Regions from separate parts of the Halomonas sp. 111 genome, predicted to be linked through region 1. Evidence: predicted binding sites of a transcription regulator. Region 1 holds the regulator's gene; each other region holds the start of a gene.

What was found. Region 1 encodes LexA, which represses DNA repair genes until DNA is damaged. Its sites were predicted from a motif close to TACTGTNTANNTANACAGTA; they were not measured.
Region 2: ACT3T7_RS13510 (PA0069 family radical SAM protein) is a predicted target of LexA. The motif match lies at 4,372-4,391, and genes of this name have one in related genera.
Region 3: ACT3T7_RS11155 (LexA family protein) is a predicted target of LexA. The motif match lies at 2,292-2,311, and genes of this name have one in related genera.

Annotation. Positions count from the first base shown of each region.
Region 1 covers NZ_JBQSYV010000026.1:34,556-44,393, forward strand. The annotation lists gene ppsA (phosphoenolpyruvate synthase) at 1-160, opposite strand, end outside; gene ppsR (posphoenolpyruvate synthetase regulatory kinase/phosphorylase PpsR) at 391-1,224, shown strand; gene ACT3T7_RS16680 (hypoxanthine-guanine phosphoribosyltransferase) at 1,253-1,831, opposite strand; gene nagZ (beta-N-acetylhexosaminidase) at 1,874-2,899, opposite strand; gene ACT3T7_RS16690 (L,D-transpeptidase family protein) at 2,977-3,504, opposite strand; gene ACT3T7_RS16695 (TetR/AcrR family transcriptional regulator) at 3,482-4,159, opposite strand; gene lexA (transcriptional repressor LexA) at 4,424-5,101, shown strand; gene purU (formyltetrahydrofolate deformylase) at 5,209-6,063, opposite strand; gene ACT3T7_RS16710 (ribonuclease J) at 6,384-7,961, shown strand; gene moaE (molybdopterin synthase catalytic subunit MoaE) at 8,028-8,483, opposite strand; gene moaC (cyclic pyranopterin monophosphate synthase MoaC) at 8,487-9,287, opposite strand; gene mobB (molybdopterin-guanine dinucleotide biosynthesis protein B) at 9,293-9,838, opposite strand, start outside.
Region 2 covers NZ_JBQSYV010000017.1:54,341-64,178, forward strand. The annotation lists gene ACT3T7_RS13500 (glutamate decarboxylase) at 78-1,475, shown strand; gene gadC (glutamate:gamma-aminobutyrate antiporter) at 1,574-3,112, shown strand; gene ACT3T7_RS13510 (PA0069 family radical SAM protein) at 3,266-4,351, opposite strand; gene ACT3T7_RS13515 (alkaline phosphatase) at 4,587-6,026, shown strand; gene ACT3T7_RS13520 (hypothetical protein) at 6,147-6,608, shown strand; gene ACT3T7_RS13525 (hypothetical protein) at 6,758-7,195, shown strand; gene ACT3T7_RS13530 (cysteine hydrolase family protein) at 7,288-7,860, shown strand; gene ACT3T7_RS13535 (mandelate racemase/muconate lactonizing enzyme family protein) at 8,467-9,666, shown strand; gene ACT3T7_RS13540 (SDR family oxidoreductase) at 9,691-9,838, shown strand, end outside.
Region 3 covers NZ_JBQSYV010000013.1:40,215-50,052, reverse strand. The annotation lists gene ACT3T7_RS11165 (sodium ion-translocating decarboxylase subunit beta) at 1-1,051, shown strand, start outside; gene ACT3T7_RS11160 (IMPACT family protein) at 1,125-1,757, opposite strand; gene ACT3T7_RS11155 (LexA family protein) at 1,758-2,195, opposite strand; gene ccmA (cytochrome c biogenesis heme-transporting ATPase CcmA) at 2,464-3,084, shown strand; gene ccmB (heme exporter protein CcmB) at 3,088-3,816, shown strand; gene ACT3T7_RS11140 (heme ABC transporter permease) at 3,831-4,577, shown strand; gene ccmD (heme exporter protein CcmD) at 4,577-4,786, shown strand; gene ccmE (cytochrome c maturation protein CcmE) at 4,776-5,252, shown strand; gene ACT3T7_RS11125 (heme lyase CcmF/NrfE family subunit) at 5,302-7,305, shown strand; gene ACT3T7_RS11120 (DsbE family thiol:disulfide interchange protein) at 7,302-7,829, shown strand; gene ACT3T7_RS11115 (cytochrome c-type biogenesis protein) at 7,820-8,290, shown strand; gene ccmI (c-type cytochrome biogenesis protein CcmI) at 8,287-9,177, shown strand; gene smc (chromosome segregation protein SMC) at 9,261-9,838, shown strand, end outside.

The DNA.
Region 1 (9,838 bases):
ATTCACGATATGCGTGAGCCGTAGTGGCAAATCCACCCGGTACGGTTACCCCGGCACCCGACAGATTGGAAATCATCTCGCCCAGCGAGGCGTTTTTACCACCCACGCGTTCGACGTCGGCCATACCTAACTGATCGAACCACAGAATGTACTCTTCCACGCAACCCCCTCGCTTTAAGACGTTGATGCAATCTTTTAGATCGCCAATCATTGATCGTGTCACCCTATCACCGTGCCACCCTATTCGCCATTGGTCTAATAGCGAAGGGAGTGGAGGATTTTTACAACATAAGGCGTATACGGGCAGTTTATGTAGTCGCCTGGGGCGTTGTGCTTAGCGAACGCTCGGCACACAATAGCGTATCTATTATTTAATTGACGGGCGTGATTATGAAGCGGACAGCTTTCTTTATTTCCGATGGTACCGGTATTACGGCCGAGAGCCTGGGTCGCAGCCTGTTGGCTCAATTCAGCGATATTGAGATCAACATGCTGACCAAGCCTTATATCGATACGCTTGAAAAAGCCGAAGCGCTTGCCCGGGTTATTGAATCCACTGCCGCTCGAGATGAGCAACAACCGATCATTATCGATACCATCGTTGACCAGCAGATACGCGATGTAATTCGCCAAGCGCCGGGCTTCAAGGTGGATATCTTTTCTACCTTTTTGAAACCCTTGGAGCAGGAATTAGGCACCCACTCTTCTTACAGCGTGGGAAGAACTCACTCGATTGGCAGTGACGACGTCTATATGGACCGGATTCATTCGGTACACTTCGCACTCGATAACGACGATGGCGCCCGTACGCATCAATATGACAAAGCCGATATTATTTTAGTGGGCGTATCGCGCTGTGGCAAAACACCCACATCGCTTTATTTAGCGCTTCAGTTTGGCATTAGAGCGGCTAACTACCCGCTTACCGAGGACGACCTTGACGAAGACGGCACGCTCAAGCTGCCCAAGGTGTTAGCACCGCACCAGCGCAAGTTGTTTGGGTTGACTATTGATGCTCGCAGGCTATCCGCCATACGCAATGAGCGTCGGCCGAACAGCCGCTATAGCTCAATGGATCAGTGTCTGCAGGAAGTCGAACAGGCCGAAGCGCTTTACCGGATTATGCATATTCCGTTTATTGATGCGACGCGCTTTTCAGTAGAAGAAATTTCGACACGAATGATTGCCGAGACAGGCTTAGCGAGGCGCTTCTCCCCCCGCTAAACCAGCACTAAATGTACAACGCTAAAAATTACATGCCTTTGGGGGCGAAGATACCTGGGGCGTTACGCCAGTAGCCTTTGTAGTCCATACCAAAACCGAACACATAGCGGTCCGCGACTTCCAGGCTGCAGTAATCAGCTTTCAAGCCCGGCACCGCTTTGCGGTTATGTTGCTTATCCACTAGGACGGCAGTCGTAACGCTGGCTGCCTGAGCTTCTTTACAGTAAGCAAGAATTGCGGCGAGCGTCGATCCTTCATCCAAAATGTCATCCACGATGACGACGTGGCGCCCGGCCATGGGAATTTCAGGCGACACACGCCAGAAAAGCTCGCCACCGCGCAGCTCGTTGCGATAACGCGTGGCATGCAAATAGTCCACTTCCAGCGGAAACCCCAATCGGGTCAGCAGATGCCCGGTCGTAATCAAGCCACCGTTCATCACACAATAAAAAACCGGCAGTTTGTCCCCCAGGTCTTCAGTAATGGCCTCCGCCATGCGATCCAGCGCCCGCTCGACTTCTTCCTGAGAGATCAGGCAGTCTGCTGTTTCCATTAGCTGGCGCATTGAGTCCAATGACTCAAGCGCTTCTTTATCCAATTTGGACATGGGGTAACTCCCAAAAATGTAGCAATATTGCGAAAAGAAAAATCAGGTGGGGTTAGGGAAGTCCGCCAGCGCTTCTAGCCTGGCATGCGTACGTCGCCAACGCCCCAGCGCGCTCAGCGCATCCAAATCAGGTCGTGCACGGCCATAGCGGAGTTTCGCAGGGCGCTTATTGGCGATGCCCTGGCTGGCTTCAACGACCTCAAGCGCAGCGGCACGGTCGTTACACACCAACAACATATCGCAGCCAGCGGCGAGTGCAGCAGCGGCACGCTCGCGTGGCGAGCCCGCTTCGTGAGCACCTGCCATACTTAAATCATCTGAAAAAATACAGCCTTTAAAGCCCAGCGATTCACGCAGCATCCCCAACCAACTGGGCGAAAAGCCCGCCGGGCGTGTATCAAACGCTCGATAAATGACATGCGCGGGCATAATGCCATCCAGCTGGGAGGCTAGCTGTTCAAAGGGGACAAGGTCACGCTGTTTAATTGCCTCCATTGAACGCTCATCAATGGGCAGTGCGACATGGGAATCCGCGGCTACGCCGCCGTGACCAGGGAAGTGTTTACCCACAGCGCCCATGCCCGCCTGATGTAAGCCCTCAACAAAAGCGGCGCCTAATTGAGCAACGTGCTCAGGGTCACCACTGAAACTACGGTCGCCGATGACGCTAGAAACTCCGCTATCCACATCAAGCACTGGTGCAAAGCTTAAATCCAGCCCACAGGCGGCCATTTCCATGCCAAGCAACCAACCTGCGTCTATGGCGAGAGAGCGGCCTTCTTCAGGGTCTTGAGCATAACGCTCGCCAACCCGGGCCATGGCCGGTAAGCGGGTAAGCCCTTTTTTGATACGCTGTACGCGGCCACCCTCTTGGTCAACCGCCAATAAAAGATCGCCCCGTATACGCCTTATATCGCTACACAGCTTGCGCACCTGATAGGCGTCTTCCACATTACGGGCAAACAAAATCACGCCACCGACAGCAGGTTCAAGCAGCAAGCGCTTTTCAGCATTGGATAATTCAGGCCCTTCCAGGTCGAGCATGACCGGGCCAATAGGTTGAGTCATTAGCAGGGATCCAACAAAAGGGCCGATGATTTTAGACGATCAACGCACAGAGTCAAAAAAGCCTCTGCGTAAGGCCATTACAGATGGCTGCCATGTAGCCAAACAGGCGTTCCAGGCACGGCGCGCTCAAAGATATAAAGCAGGTCCTCGTTTCGCATACGAACACAGCCATGTGAAGCAGGTTTGCCCATCGGTTGATCGGGCGGCGTTCCGTGTACATAAATATAGCGGCGCTGAGAGTCGACCGTGCCTGCACGGTTAAATCCTCGCTCTAACCCACACAGCCATAAAATACGCGTCAAAATCCAATCACGTGTCGGATGAGCGTCGGCCAAGTCACTTGAGAAAATTTCACCGGTAAAACGCCTGCCTCTAAATACCGCATTGACCGGCTGTTCGTGGCCAATTGCCGCGCGAACATAGTGCCAGCCATGCGGCGTTTGGCTACTTCCTTCTTGCTGGCCAACGCCAGCGCGTCCAGTAGAGATAGCGCACTCAAAGTCTGGTGTTTGACCCTGCCACCAGCGCAGGATTTGTGCGCCGGTATCAATTTCGATCCAGCCGTCTTTTTCAGGTGGCAACTCAGCTAACAGGGGCGTTCGCATGCTGCGCTCCTTCAACCTCTTGCGGCAGTGGAGCATTCATGGCGGCAACGACCACAGGGCGCAAGCGTCGCACTAAATCACGCACAGTCACCTGCTCCTGATAATCCTTGGAGGCGATATCACGTAGCGCATCCAGCCCCGACAAGGTGAAGATAACCGTACCCAACATAAAGTGCAGCCGCCAAAAACGCTCGGCATCGGGTAAATCAGGAGTCGCCTTACGCACAAGCCCGGTAAAGCGGGTAAACACATCCCCATATTGCTCTTGAATATGGCGCCGTAAATGCCCCTGCGCTTGGCTATAGGCTAACCCCAATAAGCGCATGAAGACTTTCAAGCTATCCCGTTCAGCAGGCACTGCCAGCACCGTGGTGGCCATTGTTTCAAGTAGCTCTTCCAGGGGGATGGCGCGATCGGCATAGTGGGCTTCAAGCTCATCGAGCGCACCATGAAAACGCTGAGTAAACGGGTCTAGATAGCGTGAGAATACGGCTTGGATAAGGGCTTTCTTGGAACCAAAATGATAATTAACAGCCGCCAGGTTTACTCGCGCTTTACTGGTAATGTTACGCAGTGACGTTTCAGCAAAGCCACGCTCTGCAAACAGCACCTCAGCGGTATCCAGAATGCGTGACACCGTGTCAGATTGTGCCATTATGGCCTCCGGAGAAACGAGTGTTTAAAACATGCCAGAATAGTAAGTCATATCTTAATCAGGCTCAATCACCCTTATTCACCGTTTTTTTATTTGGCTACCCTGCGCATTAGCGTTAATTCAAACGTCTTACCGCTCACAGACAGTGTTTTAACAAGCTGCTTTTTTAACCATGTACTGGATAGAGCAACATACTGTATACTTAAACACATACTGATCAAGCAGACAGATACCGACTGTCTTTTATTGTTTATGGAGTTTGGTATGTCGCGGCCACTCACAGCACGTCAGCAACATGTTTTTGATTTTATAGTAAAAACCATGGGTGAATTCGGCTACCCTCCCACCCGCGCCGAAATTGCCAAGGCCTTGGGCTTTAAATCCCCCAATGCCGCTGAAGAGCATCTACGTGCTCTTGAGCGTAAAGGCGTTATCCGGATTATTCGCAATACGTCGCGGGGGATTCGCCTCCCCAACCAGGAAGCTCAGGACGTTAGCGAATTACCCGCCACCGTTGCAGCCAACAGCAATGATCTTCCGCCGATGGGCTTGCCAGTCATCGGTGAAGTGGCCGCTGGCAGTCCGATCCTTGCAGCGGAGCATATCGACCGTTACTGCCCGCTACCCGCAGAATATTTCACCCCTAAAGCCGACTACCTCCTGCGGGTACGCGGTTTATCCATGAAGGATGTGGGCATCCTGGAAGGCGATTTACTGGCGGTGCACCGCACTGACCGTGTACGTGATGGGCAAATCGTCGTTGCGCGGCTGGAAGATGAAGTCACCGTAAAACGCTTTCAACGCCAAGGGCATCAGGTCATGCTGATTGCGGAAAACGCTGATTTTGCACCGATTGAAATCGACCTGCGAACCCAATCCCTGGATATTGAAGGCGTAGGTGTAGGCGTCATCCGTGGCGGTAATGGCCAAGCACTAGGCTAATAAGCCGTTTGCGTGAAATTGGATTTTAAAAGCATCAAGGGGGTGGCCATTTTCATGACCACCCCCTTGTTTTGTTACTGGTTCAGCTTAAACAGTTTTAAAAACGCTTAGCTAAAGACAACGGTCTTATTGCCGTGGATCAAAACGCGGTCCTCCAGATGCCAGCGCAGGCCTCGCGCCAATACGGCTTTTTCTACATCGCGCCCAAAGCGAACCAGGTCGGTTGGCGTATGGCAATGGCTCACGCGATGAATATCCTGCTCAATAATCGGCCCGGCATCCAACTCTTCCGTCACGTAGTGGCACGTCGCGCCAATTAGTTTTACGCCACGTTCATAAGCCTGATGGTAAGGCTTGGCACCGGCAAATGAAGGCAAGAAGCTGTGGTGAATATTAATTACCTGCCCAGCATAGCGCTCACACAACGACGGGGGCAGGATCTGCATATAGCGCGCCAATACAATACAGTCCGCTCGCGCGTTATCAATAAGCTCCTGCACCTGAGTAAACGACTCTTCCTTATTATTCGGGTCCACCGGCACATGGTGATAAGGAATACCGTACCACTCAGCGATTGAGCGCATGTCTTCGTGATTAGAAATCACACCGGCGATATCACAATCCAGCTCACCTGCCTGCCAACGGTAAAGTAAATCCACCAGGCAGTGAGACTCACGGGAGACCATGAGGATGACGCGCCGACGCTTTTGAGTATCCATTAGCGCCCACTGCATGGAAAACTCTTGAGCAATTGGCTCAAAGGCGCTGCGTAATGTTTCAACGGACATGCCAAGCGAATCGGCCAATATCTCATAACGCATAAAAAAGCGGCCCGTTTGCAAGTCAGAATGCTGACTGGCCTCGGTGATAGAGCCGCCTTGTTGAGCAATAAATCCAGACACACGGGCAACAATACCCACCTGATCGGGGCAGGAAACGACTAAACGGTAATAATGAGACATGTGAAGTACTCTTGACGACCTACGAAATACAAATGACAAACCACTATTGGTATCGTCTATTGGCATAGTGCAACGGCGCCGCAAACAGCGGCTAAATAGCGACGCCGTAAATAACGGCTGCCTAGTGTACCGGAACCCTATTAACGAAGCACCGTTATCTAATGTCGGGGGTCATTGTTAGCCGCCCCTGCCTTCCCGTATAGTTAAGGCATTACTTTTTAGGCTTTTCATAACCGATGCATCCACCACGCGTTCAACTTCGTCCTCGCCGCCGCCCACCTCTGCGCCTACTGCCGCTGGGTGGGTGTGGTGAAATCGGCATGAATCTAACGCTGTATGGATACGACGATCACTGGATCGCGGTCGACTGCGGCATGATGATTCGCCAGGATTTGCCTAACTCGCCCCTTCAAGTACCTAACCTGGGCACCGCCGAGGCACTGAACATAACGCCCCAAGCGTTATTTATAACGCATGGACATGAAGATCACATTGGCGCGGTTGCCTGGTTATGGCCCAAGTGGAACTGCCCTATCTATGCCACCCCGCTTGCGGCAGGTCTCTTACGTGCAAAATTCGCTGAACACCAGCTAAGTAGCGCCGCGATTAAGATTATCGAGCCGGGCGAAGCAATGGAAACGGCACCCTTTTCGGTGCGCTATTTGCCGGTTACCCATTCGATCCCTGAAAGCTGCGCGCTGGTCATCGTGATGGGCGATTACCGCATAATGCACACAGGGGATTGGAAGCTGGACCCAGAGCCGTTGATTGGCACGCCCATTAACGCGGCGCACTTTCGAGCGCTTGCCCCGATTGATTTAGTAGTAGGTGATTCAACCAATGCCCCTCTGCCTGGCCACTCCAGCAGTGAAGGCGATGTGGCTAAAGCGCTGGCTAAAAGCCTGAAGGAATGCAAAGGCCGCGTCGTGGTCTCCTGTTTTGCAAGCAACCTGGCACGCGTACTGGCCATTGGCCGGGCGGCTCATCAATGCGGCCGTCGGGTCAGTTTGATGGGGCGATCCATGGAGCGCATGGTGAGCATTGCACGCGGACTTGGCTACATGGATGACTTCCCAGCGCTTGTCCCCCCTCATGATTTGGGCTATTTGCCCCCCGATGAAGTGGTGATTATCGCCACAGGTAGCCAGGGTGAGCCTCGTGCAGCACTGCAACGACTCGCCCAAGGGCGCCACCCGTTTATTGACCTTGAGCCTGGCGATAACGTCATTTTCTCTGCCAAAGCTATCCCCGGCAATGAACGCCCCATTGAGCAGCTCAAAAAACGCTTGGTCCAACTTGGGGTCACGATCTTTGATGAGGTTAATCATCCAGAGCTGCACGCCACAGGCCACCCTGCGCAAGAAGAACTCATCACATTCTACCAGTGGATCAGGCCCAAATATTTGATCCCCGTGCACGGCGAAGCGCGCCACCAGCAGGCCCACCAAGCGATTGCAGACTCCTTGGGCATCAGCGCACCTTTAGCACCCGTTAATGGCGACATGATCGTTATGGACCACTTGGGACTGCGCTGCGAAGCCCGCCACCCTCAACCGCCCTGTATCGTTAATCAAAATAGCGTTGTACCGCATCCGGGCCTGGAGGCCACCAAAACCACGACGCGCCGAGGCAGTTTATTTCTCGCCCTGCCTGTCGCGGCCAGCGATACCGGATGGTGGCGCATCGGTCGCTTGATGCTGGATAGCAGTAGCGCCAGCCCGCTCGACGAAGATAGCTTTAGCGAATGGCTGGACAATCAGCTGGAGGAGATTAAAGCGGATACGCTGGCTGATTTGCGCCTTGCGCTACAGCCACGCTTGATTCATTGGTTGGCGGACCACATGCAGCACATGCCTGAGGTCCACTTACAAATAATGGCTGCGGAAGCGCCTCTATAAACGCAACGAGGCGTAACCGAATCCTGTAGAACGCAGCGCACTCGCCAGGCGGGCACTGTAATAGCCTTATGACCAGCGCTCGGCATCTTGCCAATCGGTAGCGCGCTCTTTCACCCAATACTCACCCTGAGTGGAATGCTCCTTTTTCCAGAACGGCGCTTGGGTTTTTAAAAAATCCATAATAAAGTCACACGCTTCAAATGCTTCGCGCCGGTGAGCGCTCGCCACCAGCACCCTAACGATGGGGTCCCCCGGCGCCAGGTAGCCCACCCGATGAACAATATAAACCGCTTGAAGCGCCCAGCGCTGCCACGCCTGTTCGCCTATCTGCTCCAGCGTCCGCTCTGTCATACCGGGGTAATGTTCCAGGGTAAGCCCGGTGACATCAGGCGACTCGTTAAAGTCCCGAACCAACCCTGTAAAACTGACAACCGCGCCAATATCGGTTCGCTGGGCGAGCGTCGACGCATAGCCATCGCCTAATGAAAAAGGCGCTGACTGGACTCGGACCTGGATATTCATCGTTTAGCCCCCTGTCACGGGTGGAAAAAAGGCGACTTCATCCTCGTCAGTAATCCGTGCGCTATCGTTGGCCATCACCTGGTTAATCGCACACAGCGTCCGCTGGTCGGTGAGCACGCTAAATCGCGTATCACGCTGGCTCAGCGCAGCCTTCAAACCCGCAATATCACGGCTCGGCACCTGGTCCAGGTCAAGCACCGTATCACTCACACCGACACGTTCACGCAGCTCGGCTAAAAACTTCACCCGAACACAGGGCGAGGCGCAGCGTTCGCCTAGTGTCACTTCGCCTGCCGTCCCTTCTCCCGTCACAATGGGGGCTTGCGGGCGAGCACTGCGCTGATAATCACCACGTACGCCGCCGCGTTTGCTTTCAAGCTGAACAGCGTCGATACACATATCCTTATCGACGGCTTTACACATATCGTAGAGCGTTAAACACGCGACCGACACCGCGGTAAGCGCCTCCATCTCAACACCCGTGCGTCCATTTAATCGGCACAGTGCCGTCACGTGGACACAGCCCTGCGCAGGGTCGATATCAAATTCAATGGAGACTTTGGAAAGCGCCAACGAATGACATAAGGGAATCAATTCATGGGTACGCTTCGCGGCCTGAATACCGGCAATCCGGGCCGTTGCAATGACATCGCCCTTGGGTAACTCGCCATCACTTAGCAGCTTCAGCGTTTCTGGCTGCATTAAAATCCGCCCCGAGGCGACGGCCTCACGACGTGTTTCGTGCTTATCACCCACATCGACCATATTAGCTTCACCACGCGTATTGAGGTGGGTTAGCTGCATGTTTATCACCTATGTTTTAAAAATGTGCCATTGGGTTGAGTGCTAGCCCACGTACGCACCCAGTGAGTAATTGCATCGATATCATTAAGGTTTAGCGGGGTAATCCGGGGGTCAAGCTCAACCGGTGGTTGATCATCAAGCGCCACCGCCTGAATCGTCGCATCATGAAGAATAGACGGCTCTCCAATTCCCTTACGATACAGTACGAGCTTGGGAATGGGCCATGCTTTGAATCCTTCGACAATCACAAGGTCTGGCTCATGGTAAGCCATCATTGCCAGCAACGCTGCCAGGTCTGGCTCATCCTGACCCGGCGTTTCCTGCATTAGCGCAAAGCGTTCCCGTGAGGCGACCAGCATCGGTGCCGCCCCGGCGCTACGCAGCTCATAGCTATCTTTACCAGGTTTATCCACTTCAAAACTGTGATGGGCATGCTTTATGACAGCTACCTTTAGCCCTGCTTGGCGCAACCGTGGCAGCAACTGCGTTAGTAGCGTCGTTTTTCCCGTTCCACTCCAAGCGACAACGCCGAGTACGGGAAATGCAGTGGC
Region 2 (9,838 bases), on a different contig from region 1:
TGATGGTTTGGTAGGGTGGTTTTAGCTGATCTTTGAGCAGTAAACGTGATCCATATAAAAAAACTGGGGGTAGTACGATGGATGTCAAAGGGTTAAATGCACGTAATGATAATGACGATGTATATGCATCAATTGACTTGGCGACATCGTTGCCGAAATCCGGGTTTCCCGATGAGGAACGGAATCCTCACAATGTATTTAGCGCCATTCGTGACGAATTAATGCTTGATGGAAATTCCCGCCAGAACCTGGCAACATTTTGCCAAACGTGGGTTGATGATGAAATTCGTAATTTGATGGATCTTTCAATCGATAAAAACATGATCGATAAAGATGAATATCCACAAACTGCGGAGATCGAAGCACGCTGCGTTAGGATGTTAGCAGATCTCTGGAACTCACCCTCGCCAGAAACAACCATGGGATGCTCGACGATTGGCTCTTCAGAAGCCGCAATGCTTGGCGGGCTAGCGCTTAAGTGGCAATGGCGGAAAAAACGTGCGGCAGAAGGGTTGCCCACTGATAAACCAAATATGATTTGTGGGCCAGTACAAATTTGCTGGCACAAATTTGCCCGTTATTTTGATGTTGAACTGCGTGAAATTCCGCTGGAAGGCGATCGCTTGATTATGAGCCCAGAGGAAGTTATCAAACGCGTTGATGAAAATACGATTGGCGTCATACCAACGCTGGGCGTTACCTTTACTTGCCAATACGAGCCAGTAAAAGCTGTCAGCGATGCGCTGGATCAATTGCAACAAGAAACCGGCCTGGATATTCCTATGCACGTTGACGGTGCCAGTGGGGGCTTCTTGGCTCCGTTCTGCGCGCCAGATCTAGTGTGGGACTTCCAACTCCCGAGAGTAAAGTCCATTAACACGTCTGGCCACAAATTTGGGCTTGCACCTTTGGGAGCTGGCTGGGTGGTCTGGCGTGAAGCAATAGACTTGCCCGAAGAGCTCATTTTTAACGTTAACTATCTCGGCGGTGATATGCCGACATTCGCGCTCAATTTTTCGCGCCCCGGCGGGCAAATCATTGCGCAGTACTACAACTTCCTGCGACTTGGCCGTGAAGGTTACGCCAAAATCCATAATGCCTGTTACGCTACCGCGCAGCATATTGCAGATGAGATTAGTAAACTAGGCCCCTTCGAAATCCTCTTTGATGGGAACAGCAATGAAGGTATTCCTGCGTTGGCATGGAAGCTGAAAGAGGGAGCAAATATTGGCGGTTATACGCTCTATGACCTGGCCGACAAATTACGCTCGCGCGGCTGGCAAGTCCCTGCTTATTCTATGCCAGCTCACCGTGAAGACTTGGTTATCCAGCGTATCCTTGTTCGTCATGGGGTGAGCTACGATCTAGGCTGCTTGTTAATTGAAGATATGAAGCGAGCACTTCAGCATTTTGAAGATCATCCCGTGGTTAATCCACTATCAGAAGATGAAGCCAGCGGCTTTAATCATTCCTGATTTGAGACTCTTTGGTTGTTAGGGCGGCTAGACATCGCCGCTCTAATTAGCGAATAAAAGAATGACGGATTAATAATTCGTTTCTTCGGGGAATAAATATGGATAATACACAATCGACAGCCGCGCCAAAGCAGCTTTCGTTATTGGGTTTCTTCGCGATAACGGCTTCAATGGTAATGGCGGTATATGAATATCCTACCTTTGCAACATCGGGTTTCTCGTTGGTCTTCTTTCTTATTCTTGGTGGGGTTCTGTGGTTTATTCCGGTAGGGCTTTGCGCGGCAGAAATGGCGACGGTTAAAGGCTGGGAAGAGGGCGGGGTTTTTACGTGGGTATCCAAAACGCTAGGTGAACGATGGGGATTTGCGGCAATCTCCTTTGGCTATTTGCAAATTGCTGTCGGCTTTATTCCTATGCTTTACTTCGTGCTAGGCGCACTCTCTTATATTCTTAATTGGCCTGCACTGAATAGCGACCCGATAGTCAAAACGATTGCGGCGTTGATTATATTGTGGGGATTAGCGTTAACTCAGTTTGGCGGTACCAAGAATACGGCGCGGATTGCAAAGCTAGGCTTTTTTGCAGGTATTCTACTGCCCGCTTTTATCTTAATTGGGCTTGCAGTTTTGTATCTTCGCTCAGGTGCGCCGGTCGCTATTGAAATGAGTGCACAGACGTTTTTCCCCACCTTTGGTAGTATGAGTACCTTGGTAGTGTTTGTCGCTTTTATACTGAGTTATATGGGGGTTGAAGCGTCGGCGACTCATGTCAATGAGATGAAAAACCCTGGTCGTGACTATCCTCTCGCCATGTTATTTCTTATGGTTTCTGCCATTCTCTTAAGTTCTCTCGGTGGGTTGACGATTGCATCTGTTATTCCTCACGAGCAAATCAACTTATCTGCGGGCGTGATGCAAACGTTCAGTGTGTTGATTAACCACTTTGGCAGCCATTTTGAATGGGCTATTCGGATTATTGCTGCGCTGCTATTGCTGGGCGTGCTGGCTGAAATAGCCGCATGGATTGTTGGACCATCACGCGGCATGTTGGTAACCGCGCAGCAGGGTATATTGCCGGCGCGTTTTGCTAAAGTAAACAAGAACGGCGTGCCGGTGGCGTTGGTTATTTCTCAGCTAACCATTACAACTATCGCATTGATTATTCTGACGAATACGGGGGGAGGAAATAATATGTCCTTCCTGATTGCACTAGCGCTAACCGTCGTTATCTATCTGTGCAGCTACTTTATGCTATTCCTGGCTTACATTACCCTTGTTCGAAAACAGCCTGAAAATCAACGTACCTTCAATATCCCTGGCGGTAACAAAATAAAAATTGCCGTTGCAGTAGTGGGGTTACTTACTTCTTTAGTTGCTTTTGTCGTCTCCTTCTTCCCTCCCACGGGGTTGCCAGGAAAAGAGTCTAACGAAGTGTATACCGGTTTGCTGATCGGCTGTTTCCTTGTAGTGCTATCGATTCCGTTTATTATTTATGGAGTGCATAATAAAAGCGCTGCGCCAAAAAACCTTAAGCTACACCATATCAAGCCCCATACCGCGCCCGAAGGTCACTACTTTATTCATCCCAAAGCCCGCAGTACGCATCACATCACTGTTGATGGAGAAAAGCTGCATTGATGAACCATGGGAGGATGTTTAGAAAGGTCGTCCATTAGATTTTAAGCAGAGCTATGACGAATAGCGAAAAACAGAAGTAGTAATCACTCAGGCATTTGTTTGGCACTTTCAGTAAGCTGAGAGTATGTCAGGCAAATGCCTTTTTCATGGGCTTTAATAAAAAAGCTCGCCCTGAGCGTTGGGCGGGCGAAAGTCTCGGGTATTCAGCCCTTGCTCGGTACGAGATTGAAAGTTCCACTGGCGGCTGGCGCGATTAAAGCGTTGTGCAATCATATCGGCAAAAATACCTTCGCCGCGAAAGCGCTTACCGAACTGAGCGTCATAGGCCTTGCCGCCCCGACATTGGCGAATCAGGCTCATTACCTTGGCCGCACGCTCTGGGTAATGGGCTTCCAGCCAGGCTTCAAAAAGAGGAGCGACTTCATGGGGCAAGCGCAGCAGCATCCAGGACGCCGTTCGTGCGCCAGCACGGCTGGCGGCCTCAAGAATCCGCTCTATTTCATGATCCGTTAATCCGGGGATGACCGGAGAAACAAGCGTCCCGACGGGAATGCCTACAGTATTCAGCTCACGGATAACTTTTAAACGCGCTTGAGGAGAGGCCGCACGAGGTTCCAGCGTGCGTTTCATATTGGCGTCCAGGCTGGTCAGGCTAATAAATACGCGCACCAGGCGGTGTTCGGCCATCTCAGCCAGCAGATCCATATCCCGTAATACTAACGTGCTTTTGGTCACAATAGTGACTGGATGGCGGCAAGCCAATAATAGCTCAAGCAACTGGTGCGTTAAGTGGCGCTTGGCTTCTAGTGGCTGGTAACAATCGGTATTACCAGAGAGATTGATTGGTCGGCAGACGTATCCAGGCTTGCAAAACTCCTCACTTAATTGCTCCACCAGGCCATTTTTGGCAATCAGCCTGGTTTCAAAATCAAGCCCCGGGGACAGATCCCAATAGGCATGAGAAGGGCGGGCATAGCAGTAAACACAGCCATGTTCGCAACCTCGGTAAGGGTTCAATGAGCGATCAAAAGGCAAGTCTGGCGACCGGTTCCAGGAAAGCGCACTCTTACTGGTTTCTTCGCGTACTTCAGTTGCCCGTGTGGGGGAAGTCTCTTCGCGCCACCATCCGTCGTCTTCTGCCACGCTATGGGTTGGGGCAAAGCGGTTGTGCGGGTCATAGGTTGCCCCGCGGCCTTTGTGCACGGGGGGCTGTATTGGTGATTTGCCGAGAGACGCCATACGCCTGCCTCTGCCTATATTGGTGTATTTATATACAGTATATGCGTTGTGACCAAGCGTGCAAGTGTTACTCAGGCGAAACCCACAATGAACAGTTTTACGGATCGGCTACTGAGTGCGATTCATGTTTATTAGAAATAATTGACTTACCTTCATTAGCAGTCATGAAAATGACATTTTTAGGCGCTACGATTTGTTGGATATCAAATTAGCTAAATTTATTTTAGGGATGAAAATGAAGAACTTTACGCGCAACGCACTCACGTTGGCACTGGCATCGGTCATGGTTACGCCGGTATTAGCGCAGGAAAATACAGCTAAGAACGTTATTTTGATGATCACCGACGGAACCGGTATCGAGACGTTCCGTGCGGCAAGTTACTTCCGTCATGGCGCGCTGGGCCATGAAGTTTATGATGAGTTTGACACACAGCTTTTCATGGCAACGCATCCGTTAAACACCTCTACCACACCCACCAAGAGTGACGACGGTACGGTTACGTTTGAACCAGCCGAGCTCTGGAACGACGAGGCGGTAGATACCGTTTACGAAGGTAGCCTGGGTAACTACAAGGGCTACTTTGCCGGTTACGACTACGCCCGGGCTGATTACACCGACAGCGCTGCAGCGGCAACGGCGCTGGCTTCAGGCCATAAGTCCTATAACAGCGCCATCAACTGGTCCAACGATGATGAGCCGCTTAAGCATATTGGCGAATACACTGTTGATAGCGGCCGCGCTCTGGGTGTTGTCTCATCGGTGCAGGTCTCCCACGCGACGCCTGCCGGTTTCATGGCCCATAACGTAAGCCGCAACGACTATAGAGCCATTGGCCGCGAAATTGTCGATTCTGGCCTTGCCACTGTCGCCATCGGTACCGGGCACCCCTATTACGATGCAGCCGGCGAGCATGTCGATAACCCCGATGAGAGCGATTTCCGCTTTATCGGTGGCGAAGAGACCTACCAGCGCTTGGTAGGCGGCGAAACGGATTACGCCTTTATCGAAAGCAAGGACGATTTTGAAGCTCTGGCTGCTGGTGAGTTGGATCTTCCCAAGGACAAAGTACTGGGCCTGGTGCAGAACATTCAGACGCTGCAATACAGCCGCCCCGGCGTAACCGGCGGTAATCTGCTGGATACGTCACCAAGCCTTGCTACACTGACGGGCGGCGCTTTGAACGTGCTCAACGCCAGTGAAAACGGCAACGAAAATGGCTTTTTCCTGATGGTTGAAGGTGGCGCTGTGGATTGGGCTGCTCACGCTAACAACCTGCCGCGTATTATCGAAGAGCAAATCGACTTCAACGAAGCTGTGGAGGCGGCCGTTGAGTGGGTAGAAAACAACAGTTCCTGGGACGATACCTTGATCATTGTAACGACTGATCACGGTAACGGTTTGCTTCAAGGTCCTGACTCTGATGTGAATGCCTATAGCCCAATCGTTAATCAGGGTGCTGGCGCGCTACCCTTGGTACGTTGGCATTCCGATACCCACACGCGTGAGCTGGTACCGTTGTATGCCCACGGCGCGGGCGCTGAGTTCTTCTTTGACATCGCTCAGGCAGAAGACGGTCTTGCCCGCTATGAAGTAGACGAAGACAGCCACTACTGGATCGACAACACCGACGTATTCCGCGCGGGCCTAAACGCTTTCGGTATCGAAGCTGATTAAATAGACAAGTATAGCAAGTACAACAGAGCCGCCTTCGGGCGGCTCTGTTCCGTTGGTAATCACTGACTGATATCACTTCGCCAACGACCACTCCACTCACTACCCCGAAAAGAGTCAGATATGAAGCTTCGTAACACGCTTTCACTGCTATTAATGACAACACTAGCCAGCACGCCAGCATTTGCACTTAATGCTGAACGCGCGCCCACCGCCAGTGGTCACGCCTACGCTGAGCCTTATAAAGCCGTTCGCAAAGAGGGCGTTTTACATATTGAAGTACGTTTCGTGACGGACTACCCAGGTTACTCTGGCGAGATCATTTATGACGATATCCCGCTAGATCGAATTGACGGGCAGATCTACGCCGAGTTCGGCGACCAGTCGTTCTCGCTGCTGCGTGAGGATGGAGGTGTGGTCGCGCCAGACAACTTGCGCCTGAGCTTTAACGACGAACCAGACAAGAACCCACGCGTAGGTACCTGGAAAGCCGATTTTGTCGCCCCCATGCACGACGTTAACGAAGTCATGCTGTTCATGCCTAATGTTGCGCCCATTGGTCCGATTGTCATTCGGGATCGTTAAACAACCGGTTCTACATTCGTCCGTTATACAGAGTGTAGCCGTACTGCTTCATTGCCTTGGTAAGAAATTACCAAGGCAATGTTGTATCGGGTACCAGGTTTTTGGGCCAAATTTGGCTTATGCTGGAGGTTTAAATGTAAGGTAAGCCTATGAAACCTTTCTCCATTCTTTTGATTCGATTACTCGCTATTTACCTCGCCATTACGCCTTTGCTAAGCGTATCGCCGCTGCTGTTTAGCCCCGGCTACGATGCGGAGCTAGCCCAGTGGCTGCCATGGCTCGCAGCCACTGCTGTTATTCCTATCATCGCGGGTATCGTACTGTGGTTTTCTGCGGTAACGCTGGCCAATAAATTTTTTGGAGAAGAGCCTGCTTTAACGATTGCCGAGGAGGGCCTGGTACGCGCAGGCAGCTTCTTGATCGGTGTGTATCTTTTCGTTCAGCATTTGAGCACAGCGATTGGCCAATGGGCGTGGGGAGGCATAGTGGCCTACGGCTCGCTAGCAGCGGTGGTGCTCAGCATTGGCCTAATAGTTGGCGCTCGCTTTCTAGCCAAGCTGTATAGGCGGTTAAAGTATTTCGAGTAATTTTGGGAAGGGGCTGGCTAGTAACGCATAGCTTTCACGTAAGTGCTTGGATTTACGCCTGATCCAAGAAGCCTATAAAAGAGGATGTTGGATTGGTAACGAGTAATCAACCTGTCGCCCTGATGATCATCGATATGCAGCGGGGTATGAGCGATCCTGCCGCAGGCGAGCGCAATAACCCTAATGCGGAAGAAAATATCCAGCGCCTGCTTACAAAGTGGCGTAGTACATGCTGGCCGGTGGTGCATGTACGGCATATCTCTCGGGCCCCCGGCTCGCCGTTCTGGCCGGGACAGTCAGGCGCAGAGTTCCAGCCCGCACTAGTCCCGCAACCTAAAGAGCACGTAGTGGAAAAGAACATACCCTGTGCGTTTACCCACTCCGGCTTAGAGCGCTGGCTTCACGCTCGCGAGATCAAGCGGCTGGTTATCGTCGGTGTAAGTACCAGCAATTCGGTTGAAGCCACCGCTCGCACGGCCGGTAATCTTGGCTTTGATACCCACGTCGTCGCCGATGCCACTTTTACCTTTGCCAAGCAGGATTACGCAGGCACTTATCGCACGGCGGATGAAGTGCATGCTATGTCACTGGCGAATCTGGAAGGGGAGTATGCGGCTATTACGCAGGCGGCAGACATATTGGAGGCGTTGATTTCAATCCAGTAGCCTATGGGGGGGCGTTGCAATGGCTGAACCTTCAGACAGTCTTTTCAAGCGCTTTTTTAGCGTCTTGGCGTTGTATCACATGCGTAAGTTCCTCTGACTTTTGTTGCCTTGACTTCAGCGGGCTTAACAAAACGGCATTTATAACGGCGTGCTTCCTCGGCTTCTCCAAAGGCACGAGTGTTCATTGCCATTTATCTTAAAAACACAACACGTCGTTTGGTAAGTCTCTTGAGATCCTATACTTTGGGTTAATATTCTAAAGTATTTTATTATTTTTTTCTTTTTTTAATCATATGTTTATTTCACTTCTTACGACGATTTTTTTGTCCTCTCATAGTGGGCTAATTGCCGGTTATACGAGCGTGTGTTATTAATATTTCGTGATATATCACGAGTGGGAGGCAGTCTGGATTGTACTGGGTTGATACGCACTTTGAACAGAACCTAACGCTTTAAAGAGATGTCGTTCGAGTTCGATACTTATTTAAAGAAAGCGGTACTCACTGCTTCAATAATCCGATACGGCGTCTCGCGCTACCAATAAAACCCCGATGCAAGTAATGGCTGATTCCAATACCCGGATGGGCAGTAGGAGTGCATGAAATAATGAAAATCACCTCAATTAAAACCTTTAGGCTTAAGGAGTTCGCTAACGTTCTCTGGGTGCATGTTGAAACGGATAGCGGCATCGTGGGCTTGGGCGAGACGTTCTATGGAGCGGGGGCCGTTGAGGCGCACATTCATGACACGCTGGCAGGCCGCTTGTTGGGTAAAAACCCCCTGCATATTGAGGCACTGCATAAGGAGATGGTATCGCTGCCCATGGCGCAGTCTTCTACAGGGGCTGAATATCGAGCCGCCTCGGCCATCGATATCGCGCTTTGGGATATCTTTGGCAAGGTGTGCGACTTGCCTGTACATCAAATGCTGGGCGGGCTGTGCTGGGACAAGATTCGCATCTATAACACATGCGCCGGTTATAAGTACGTTAGAACTAATGAAATCAAGCCGGTTTCTAACTGGAATCTGGATAAGCCGGAAGGTCCATACGAGGATCTTGAAGGTTTTATGAGACGCCCTGCACAGCTGGCGGAAAACCTGCTCGAATCGGGTATCACGGCCATGAAAATCTGGCCGTTTGATCCTGCCGCGGCCGAAACACGGGGCCAGTATATTACGGCTGCTCAGATGAAGCAGGCGGTCAAGCCCTTCGAAGAGATCCGTAAGGCGGTAGGCGATCAAATGGAGATCATGGTCGAATTCCACTCGCAGTGGAACCTGCCGACCGCCAAGAACATCGCCCGCGAGCTCGAGCAGTTCGCGCCCACCTGGTATGAAGACCCTATTCGCATGAACTCGCCCCAAGCGCTTGCCGAATTCGCAGCGTCGACCAGCGTGTGGACATGCGCCAGTGAAACGCTGGGTTCGCGCTGGCCCTACAAGGATATGCTGGACCGGGACGCCGCGCACGTGGTCATGGTGGATCTTTGCTGGACCGGCGGATTGACGGAAGGGCGCAAGATCGCGGCGCTGGCGGAAACTTGGCACCGCCCGTTTGCACCCCACGATTGCATCGGGCCGGTCGGCTTTGCAGCAGCGATACACATGTCGTTCAGCCAGCCCAATACGCTTATTCAGGAAAGCGTCCGAGCATTTTATAAAGGGTGGTACAACGAGCTTGTCACCCAGGTGCCCAAAATCGAAAATGGCTATGTCTACCCCATGGAGGGGCCAGGCCTAGGGGTCGAATTACTGCCCAGCGTTTTCGAAAGGCCGGATTTATCCGTACGTACGTCGACGGTATAAACGAGATCACGCGAAGGAGACGTCATGTCCATCAAGCTGTTTGATTTAACCGGAAAGACCGCGCTGATAACGGGCTCATCGCGCGGACTTGGGCTGGCCATTGCCGAAGGCATGGCCGCGGCCGGAGCCCGGATCATACTCAACGGTATGAACACCGAGCGTCTTGAAGCCA
Region 3 (9,838 bases), on a different contig from region 1:
TTTGGCAGGTATTGATGCGTGGCGTGAAACGCTCAAAGTGGTTGCCCATGGTGAGGTAGCGCCAGAGCAGCTGCGTGCCGCTAAGGATATTGCGACAAGCGTCGGTTACAGCAATGGCATGCTGTATAACTTCTATTCAGTGGCCATTGCATCGGGTATCGCGCCGCTGTTGATCTTTATGGGCGTGGGCGCCATGACTGACTTTGGCCCGCTGCTTGCCAACCCTCGTACGCTGTTTCTAGGTGCTGCGGCCCAGTTTGGTATTTTCGCCACGCTGTTTGGTGCTGTTGTGCTGACCTCCATGGGCATCATGGACTTCTCGCTGAACCAGGCGGCAGCGATCGGGATTATCGGCGGCGCCGATGGGCCAACGTCTATCTATGTGTCCAGCGTGCTTGCGCCAGAGCTATTGGGTGCTATCGCGGTGGCGGCCTACGCGTACATGGCGCTGGTGCCGTTAATCCAGCCACCTATCATGCGGCTGTTAACCACTGAAAAAGAGCGTCAGATAAAAATGACGCAGCTGCGGCCCGTCTCCAGGCTGGAAAAAGTGATTTTTCCACTCATGCTGTTGATCTTGGTCGCGCTGTTTCTACCCGACGCAGCACCGCTTCTGGGGATGTTCTGCTTTGGTAATTTGATGCGCGAATGCGGCGTGGTAGAGCGGCTTTCGGATACCGCCCAGAACGCGCTGATCAACATCGTGACGATCGTTCTAGGGCTTTCTGTTGGCTCAAAGCTGATGGCGGAAAGCTTCTTGACGGTGGAAACCCTCGGGATTCTGGGGCTGGGTATCGTGGCCTTCGGAATTGGTACCGCCGCCGGCGTGTTAATGGCCAAGCTGATGAACCTAATGAGCCGTATGCCGATTAATCCGCTGATAGGTGCTGCCGGGGTATCTGCTGTGCCTATGGCGGCGCGCGTGGCTAATAAGGTCGGTCTGGAATCCAATCCGCATAACTTCTTGTTGATGCATGCGATGGGGCCAAACGTGGCAGGGGTAATTGGTTCTGCCGTGGCTGCCGGGGTAATGATTAAATATTTGGGATAAATAGACAGGATTGACGGGGAAGCAGAAGTGCCCCATGCACGGCTTACGGTTTACACCGTAAGCCGTTTTTGGTTTAGGGGGCGGGTGCGTTTACCGGAGTAACGTCCAGCGTGCACTTTAGGCGATTTTCCAAGGGGGAAAGGTCGAACGTATGGTCGCGGGGCCAGCCAATGGTGAGCTGAACACCTTCGCCATCGTAGTTGACGTGTTCAATGGGGATGGCCTTTTCGTCGCACCAGGCGCGGGCGATAGCCTCGCTGGCAAAGGTAAGGCGTAGCGTGTAGGCGTCTCGCTCAATCACTTCACGCGTCGGTAAGGTTTCCAACGCATGGCTGATGGCTTGAGCGTAAGCCCGTGCCAGCCCGCCGGTGCCTAGCTTGGTGCCGCCGAAGTAGCGCGTCACGACACCGCCGATTTCACCCATTTGGCTGCCTTGAAGTACCTGGTACATTGGCCGACCGGCCGTGCCGCCCGGCTCGCCATCATCGGAAAAACCAATCAGTGTTTGCTCCCCGGGCGGCCCAGCAATATAAGCCGTACAGTGATGGCTGGCATTGGGGTGAGCAGCTCTTGCCGCTTCAAGAAGTGCACTAAAAGCGGCCACATCTGGCGCATGGCATAGCCACGCCAGAAACTGGCTTTTTTCGACCTCTATTTCGGCGGTATGCCACTGCGAGGCAGCTAAATCAGGAACTTGATAACGCAATCAGTGCTCCATAAGGCCATAAGAATTGGCAGCAAGGTCGTTGGCACTATCCTGCGCCACACCCATTACCATTCCTAACACTTGAATATCGCGATTGTGCAAAAAGAGATCCGGCGCTTGGGTGTCGGCAGGCCATAAATGTACGCCAAAGCGACTGATCGAGAGCTGCTTCAACGCAACAGGCTGCTGATTGATGTGAGCGACGGCGGTTTCTTCGTGGGTATCGCATTGAAAACGCCGAATAATAATGACATCTCCATCAAACAAGTTGCAATCACGCATTCGGTTGCCGCGTATTTTGAGGGCGTAGGTATTGTGCCGCGTTCTGCGTGGTGCTGTTTTAAAGGCGCGTGCCGATTGAATGCCTTTAGGTGCGCAGGACGCGCTGCTCAATACGGTAGAACCGGCGTGAGTTGGTGCTGACATCGATATATTCATAGGAAATTCTCCAATGCAGCGCCCTTTCCCTAGGCGTTTAGTAGTGGCAAGCCAGCAGGTTGTTGGCATGTCTTTTCATACAGTGTTTTAGTATACAGCTGTTTTTGCATACAGTGGTAGTGCTGTTTTTATCCAGTGCCTTTGGCTACTCAAGATGCTGGTTCCGTCGGCACGCTTGATGCATTCTCACGGCCGCTGCGATTGGCTGGAGATAACGTGGCTTTCCGTGTAGAGTTTTGGCTAACTATCAACCTGTTGGGAGACGCCTTTGAGCCTGTGCCTGCAAGCACGACAACTAGCCTGCGAGCGTGATGGGCGCTGGCTATTTGAAGGGCTCGATCTCACGATTCGCAGCGGTGACATCGTTCGAATTGAAGGCCCCAATGGCAGCGGCAAGACCACGCTGTTAAAGCTGCTGGCAGGTCAACTGAGTGATTACCAAGGCGAGCTTTTCTGGAACGGCGCGCCACTTCGCAAGGTGCGTGAACATTATCTGGCCAACCTGCTGTATCTGGGACATTCACTAGGCATCAAGGCCGGGCTTTCACCGCTTGAAAACCTGGCCTGGTACCAGGCGCTAAGCGGCGAGCGGGGTAATGAATCGCAGCGCCTGAGCGCTTTGGAGCAAGTAGGGCTTGGCGGCTTTGAGGACGTATTGGCCGGCCAGCTGTCGGCGGGTCAGCAGCGCCGTGTGGCGCTGGCCCGGTTAACGCTGACGCGTCGTCCACTCTGGGTGCTTGACGAGCCGTTTTCCGCCATTGACCACCAAGGCGTAGCCGCGCTTGAAGCGCAGCTTTCAGCTCACGCTCAAGCTGGGGGGAGCATTCTGGTAACCACTCACCATGGGCTGAATGCTTCGCCCGCCGCTCGCTGTATTCAACTGGGATAGACAATGACGCAGGGGCAGAAGGCGACCACTACACTACTTGAAACGCCGGTGCCGGGCGGGCTGTGGATCGCCTTTACCGCTACCCTGAAGCGTGATGTAACACTGATGTTCAGACGCCGCGGCGAGCTGTTCAATCCGCTGGTCTTCTTCGCGCTGGTGATAACGCTGTTTCCAATCGGCATTTCACCCGACCGCACCGTACTTGCGCTGATCGCGCCAGGTCTTTTGTGGGTAGCGGCGCTTCTGGCGGCGCTTTTGTCGCTGGATAGCCTGTTTCGCACCGATTATGACGACGGCAGCCTTGAGCAGATGCTGCTCGCGCCTCAGCCGCTAGCCGCGCTTAGCCTGGCCAAGGTACTTGCCCACTGGTTGTTGACCGGGCTGCCGCTGGCACTGGTCGCGCCGCTTCTAGGTGTGACGCTGGCCCTGCCTCCGGGCAGCTATGTGGTGCTTGCGCTTTCGCTTTTGCTGGGCAGCGCCAGTTTGAGCCTGCTTGGCGCGATTGGTGCGGCGTTGACCGTCGGTATCGCACGGGGTGGCGTACTGCTGTCGCTGCTTATACTGCCGCTGTATATACCGGTGCTTATTTTTGGGGTCGGGGCGGTGCAGGCTGCTGTCATCGGAGAAGGTGTCGCGGCGCACCTGGCCATGCTCGGGGCCCTGCTGGCCGCGTCGCTACTGTTGGCTCCCTGGGCGATTGCCGCCTCGCTACGCATCAGTATCAACGGTTGAGGACAGAACACGCCATGTGGACCTTTATTCATAAATGGGGCTCGCCCAAATCGTTTTATGCAATGAGTGCAAAGGTGCAGCCCTGGTGCTGGGCAGTCTCCCTGGTACTCATTGCGACCGGTACGGTATGGGGGTTAGCCTTTGCACCCACCGAGGTGAATCAGGGGCAGGGCGATAGCTTCAGGATCATTTATGTCCACGTGCCCGCCGCCTTTCTTGCCCAGTCGGTGTTTGTTTCGATGGCGGCGGCGAGCCTGGTCTTCATGGTATGGAAGATCAAGGTGGCGGATATGGCCGCGACAGTTATGGCGCCGTTTGGGGCGGTGATGACGTTTGTGGCGCTTTTTTCCGGAGCGGTGTGGGGTGTGCCCACCTGGGGTACCTGGTGGATGTGGGATGCCCGACTGACCTCCATGCTGATTCTGTTGTTCCTGTTTCTGGGGGTGATCGCCCTGCGCAGCGCTTTTACCCGTCGTGAGGGGGGGGCAAAAGCGGCTTCGGTACTGGCCATGGTTGGGGTCATCAATATTCCGATTATCAAGTACTCGGTGGACTGGTGGTTTACGCTCCACCAGTCGGCGACCTTTACGTTGACGTCGCGGCCCCTCATGCCCACGGAAATGTGGCTGCCGTTACTGATCATGGTGCTGGGCTTCTACTGGTTTTTTATCGCTCTTACACTGATGCGTACGCGGAATGAAATCCTGCGTCGGGAAATTGATAAGCGTTGGGTCAGGGATTTGATCAGGGAGGCGCGGTAATGGCATTTACATCGTTTGGCGCGTTCTTGGCCATGGGCGGACACGGCCCTTACGTGTGGGCGGCCTGGGGCGTCACGGCACTTTTGATGGTTGCCTGCATCATTCATGCTCGTTTTGAGCGCCGCCAACTGGCCAGTGCTGTAAAACGCCGTGCCCGGCGTGGTGACCGTCATCCACCCCATCAAACGAGACATGCTGATGACACCTAAACGTCGCCAGAAGCTAGTGATCATTCTCGGCGCGCTGGCGCTAGCCGCCGTGGCGGTAGGCCTCACGCTCTATGCCCTGCGCGCTAATATCAACCTGTTCTACAGTCCGGTGCAGATTGCCCAGGGTGACGCGCCCATCGAGCGGACAATCCGTGCAGGCGGTATGGTAAAGGAGGGCTCGGTTGTCCGTGACCCGCAAAGCCTGAATGTCGAGTTCCTGGTAACCGACTACGTGGACGAGCTTGCGGTGGCCTATAACGGCATCCTGCCGGATCTGTTTCGCGAAGGGCAGGGCGTGGTAGTGGTAGGCAAACTGTCTACAGACGGGCGGTTTATCGCTGACAAGGTGCTTGCTCGCCACGATGAAAACTACATGCCGCCCGAAGTGTCGCAAGCGTTAGAAGAGGCAGGTTACTCGCCTGCTGATTATCAGGACCAACCGGTTGAAGCAGCCAAGCGTGAATAGGTTGAGCCAATGTCCTATACCCTAGAGTCCGTGTCATGCTGGAGTGCCGATGTTGGTAAAATTGATCCCTGAGCTTGGGCACTTCGCGTTAATTATTGCCCTGCTAATAGCAGTATTGCAGGGCGTAATGCCGTTAGCCGGGGCGGCCACGCGCAGGCCGCTTTGGATGGCATATGGTCATCCCATGGCCACGGGGCAGTTTCTGTTTATCGCAGTGGCTTATATGTGCCTAACCGCCAGCTATGCGCTGGATGACTTCAGCGTGGCGAACGTCGCCAACAACTCCAACTCGCTGTTGCCCTGGTACTACAAGCTCAGTGCGGTGTGGGGCAACCACGAAGGGTCGGTGCTGTTGTGGAGCCTGATGCTGGCGGGCTGGGGGTATGCCGCTTCGCGCTTTTCAGGCGGCCTGCCTCGCGACATGGTAGCGCGGGTACAGGGTGTGATGGGCTTGATTAGCGTGGGATTTTTACTGTTTATCCTGCTGACGTCCAATCCCTTCGAGCGGCTTTTGCCCAATGTGCCTCACGATGGCGCGGACCTTAATCCGCTGCTTCAGGATATTGGCTTGATTGTTCACCCGCCGATGCTCTACATGGGCTATGTCGGGTTTTCCGTCGTGTTTGCCTTCGCCATTGCCGCGCTGCTGGGTGGGCGGTTGGATGCGGCCTGGACGCGCTGGGCGCGCCCCTGGACCAATATTGCCTGGGCCTTTTTGACGGTGGGTATTGCATTGGGCAGTTGGTGGGCCTACTACGAACTTGGCTGGGGAGGCTGGTGGTTCTGGGACCCGGTAGAAAACGCCTCGCTGCTGCCCTGGCTAACCGGCACCGCGCTGATCCATTCGCTGGCCGTCACCGAAAAGCGCGGCTCGTTTAAAAGCTGGACCGTACTGCTGGCCATTTTTACCTTTTCGCTATCGCTGCTGGGTACCTTTCTGGTGCGTTCTGGTGTACTTACCTCGGTGCACGCGTTTGCCAATGACCCCTCACGCGGCTTGTTTATTCTGGTGCTGCTGACGATCACCGTGACGCTTTCTCTACTGATATTTGCGCTGCGCGCGCCCCGCGTGAGCCATCATGCGAGCTTCAACTGGCTATCACGAGATTCGCTGCTGCTTATCAACAATATTCTATTGGTCATCATGACCGTGACCATTTTGCTGGGCACGCTCTATCCGCTGATTTTAGACTCGCTCAAGCTGGGTAAAATCAGCGTGGGCCCGCCGTACTTTAATGCACTTTTTGTACCGCTGACGGTTGTGATGTGTCTCTTTATGGGGCTTGGTCCGGTCGCTCGCTGGAAGAGCATGCCAGCCAGTGAACTGCGCCGTAAGTTGTGGCTTGCTGGCGTCGCTGCGCTGGTGCTGGGTATGGTGTTGCCGCTGATATACACCGGTAAATGGAACCTGTGGGCCTCATTGGGTATTGTGGCTGCGCTGTGGATCGTGCTGCCGATTGGGAAGGACATGTGGGATAAAACCCGCCACGGCGCCAGCCGCCTGGCGGGTTTGCGCAAGCTTTCCCTGGCATATTGGGGCATGGTGCTCGGGCACGTGGGAATTGCAGTGACGATTATTGGTGTGGCCGTGGTGTCCAACTATGCCACTGAGCGCACGGTGCGTATGGCGCCGGGCACCGAGCTTGACGTCGCGGGCTATCAGTTCACGTTGACGGAGCTTAAAAGCCGCCGAGGCGCCAACTTTATGGCCGATACGGCCGTCATTCAGGTGCGCAATATCGAATCAGGGCGTGGTTTTATTATGCGCCCTGAGAAGCGCTTTTATCTGGCAACGGGTATGCCCATGAGCCAGGTCGCGCTACGCCCCGGCCTGTTTCGGGATCTTTACGTTGCCATGGGTGAAGATTTGGAGGATGGCAGTTGGGCCATGCGCATTCAATATAAGCCTTTTGTACGCTGGCTTTGGTTGGGCGGTTTGTTGATGGCGTTAGGCGGCATACTGGCAATAGTGGATAAGCGCTATCGCCGAACCAGAACGGCCGACCGTGCCGACGTGGCCCGCTCGCCCAAAACGCAGGAAGCCGCGCTATGAGCCGTCGACTATGGCTGTTACTGCTACCGCTGGGTTTTCTTCTGGTGGCGCTGTTTTTATATCAGCGTTTGCAGCATGACCCGTCAGCCCGGGACTCGGCGCTGATGGCACGTGAGTTCCCGACATTTGAGGCCTCCACGCTGCGTGATGAAGGCCGCCTGGTTGATCAAACGCTGCTCCAGGGGGAAGTCTCACTGGTTAATGTGTGGGGCGAATGGTGCCCGGCCTGCAAGCAGGAAATGCCCCAGCTTTTGGCATTGGCCGACCAGGGTGTTCGTATGGTCGGGGTGAACTATCGCGATACCCGCGAGAAGGGAATGCACTTTTTAAACGAGTTTGGCGACCCGTTTGAAGTGAATATCTTTGACCCTGACGGCAGCCTAGGCTTTGATCTCGGCGTTTATGGCGCGCCGGAAACGTTTCTGGTCGATGCCGATGGGATAATTCGCTATCACCATAAAGGCGATATCTCGCCTCAGGATATGGCCGAGCGTATTTTGCCGGAGGTAGCCAAATGGCGTTAATACGGACCCTGGCCGTGCTCTTCCTGCTGCTGTTGTCGGCAAGCGTTGTGGCGGAGGGAATCGAGCTGCGTGAGTTTGACGACCCGGTGCTGGCGCAGCGTTATCACGCATTAACCGCGTCCATGCGCTGCCCGCTGTGTGAAAACCAGGCCATCAATGATTCGAACTCGCCTATCTCCGCCGATATGCGCGAACGGGTGCATCAAATGCTGCAGGATGGGCGCTCCGATAGCGAAGTGATCAATCACATGGTCGAGCGCTTTGGTGACTATGTTCTCTATAATCCGCGCCTGGAGAGCCGCACCTATCTTCTGTGGGGGCTGCCCATCGGGTTAGGCGTCGGGGGTGTTTTGATCGTGCTGCTGATTGTGCGTGCACGGCGCCATGCGTCTGCCAAGGCGCTAAGTGCTGAAGAGCGCGCTCGGCTGGATGCGCTGATTCAGCGCAGGAGATCCTCATGACGCTTTTATGGGTCGCCATGGCGATTGTCATATTGCCAGCGATTGTCTTGCTACTTTCCCCGCTGCGTAAGGCGCATGCGCTTTATGACCAGCAACGCGCATATGAAGCCAACGACACTTCGGCCGAGCAGAACGTGGCCATTTTTCAGCGTCGGCTTGCCTCGTTAGAGGCGGCTCATGCGCGTGGCGATGTTAGTGCCGCGCAGTTTGAAGAAGGAACGCTGGAACTTGAGCGTAGCCTTCTGGAAGACACTGCCACGCTGGCCGTACGACCGCTACAATCGCCCCTTGCCGGGCGTTTAGCTGTGCCATTGATTGCCTTGAGTGTGGTGGCCATCAGTCTTTTTTGGTACCTGGAAGAGGGGGCCGAGGGTGATCTTGCCCTGTATGGCGTTCAGCAGGAATTACTCAACGACCCCGGCGCTACTCCAGACACGTATATTCGTCGTATGGAAGAGCAGGCCGCGCTTCAGCCGGGCAATGCCAACGTGTGGGCCTCGCTGTTTCCGCTGTATCGCGATACCGGCCAGGAAGATAACGCCATCGATGCGCTGGAACGGCTCATCGCGCTGGAAGGCCGGCTCCCTGCACTGCTCGCCCAGCTTGCGCAAATTCGCTTCTTTATGGCAGGACGTGAGCTGACCCCGGATGTGCAGCGTTTGGTGAATGAAACGCTGGCTCAGGACCCACGCCAACCAACGGTGCTCGGTCTGTTAGGCATTCACGCGTTTGATAACGGCGATTACGAGGGCGCAATGGACCGCTGGCGGCGCGCGCTGGCAACGGTCAACGATCCGAACACGGCCGACTCGCTACGCGAAGGTATCCGCGCGGCCCAGGAACGCCTGGCCGATACATCCGAAACAGCGGCGGCTGATGAGCCCTGAGCCAATCACCGCTGCCGAAGTCGTTATGAATCATGTATTTTGAATACGTCTCATGTTTATAAATAATTTTTTGTAGGATTGGCATGCGCTTAACCTCTATCCGCCTTGTTGGATTCAAGTCGTTTGTCGATCCGGTCACGGTGCCCTTCGACGGTAATATGACCGCGATTGTCGGCCCCAATGGCTGTGGCAAGTCCAATATTATCGACGCCGTGCGCTGGGTGATGGGCGAGTCCTCCGCTAAAACCCTGCGTGGCGAGTCCATGGCCGACGTTATCTTTAATGGCTCGACTGGGCGCAAACCGGTGGGCCAAGCGTCTATTGAGCTCAAGTTCGACAATCGCGACGGCACCATGGGTGGCGTGTATGCCCAATACGCGGAAATCGTGGTCAAACGGTTAGTGACCCGCGACGGCCAGTCCAACTACTTCTTCAATGGCCAAAAGTGCCGTCGACGGGATATCGCCGACCTGTTTATGGGCACCGGGCTTGGCCCGCGCTCCTATGCGATTATCGGCCAGGGCATGATCTCGCGATTGATTGAAGCTCGCCCCGATGATTTGCGTTCAACGCTTGAAGAAGCCGCGGGCATTTCCAAATACAAGGAGCGCCGCCGCGAAACCGAAAATCGTATGCGGCGCACCCAGGAAAACCTTGAGCG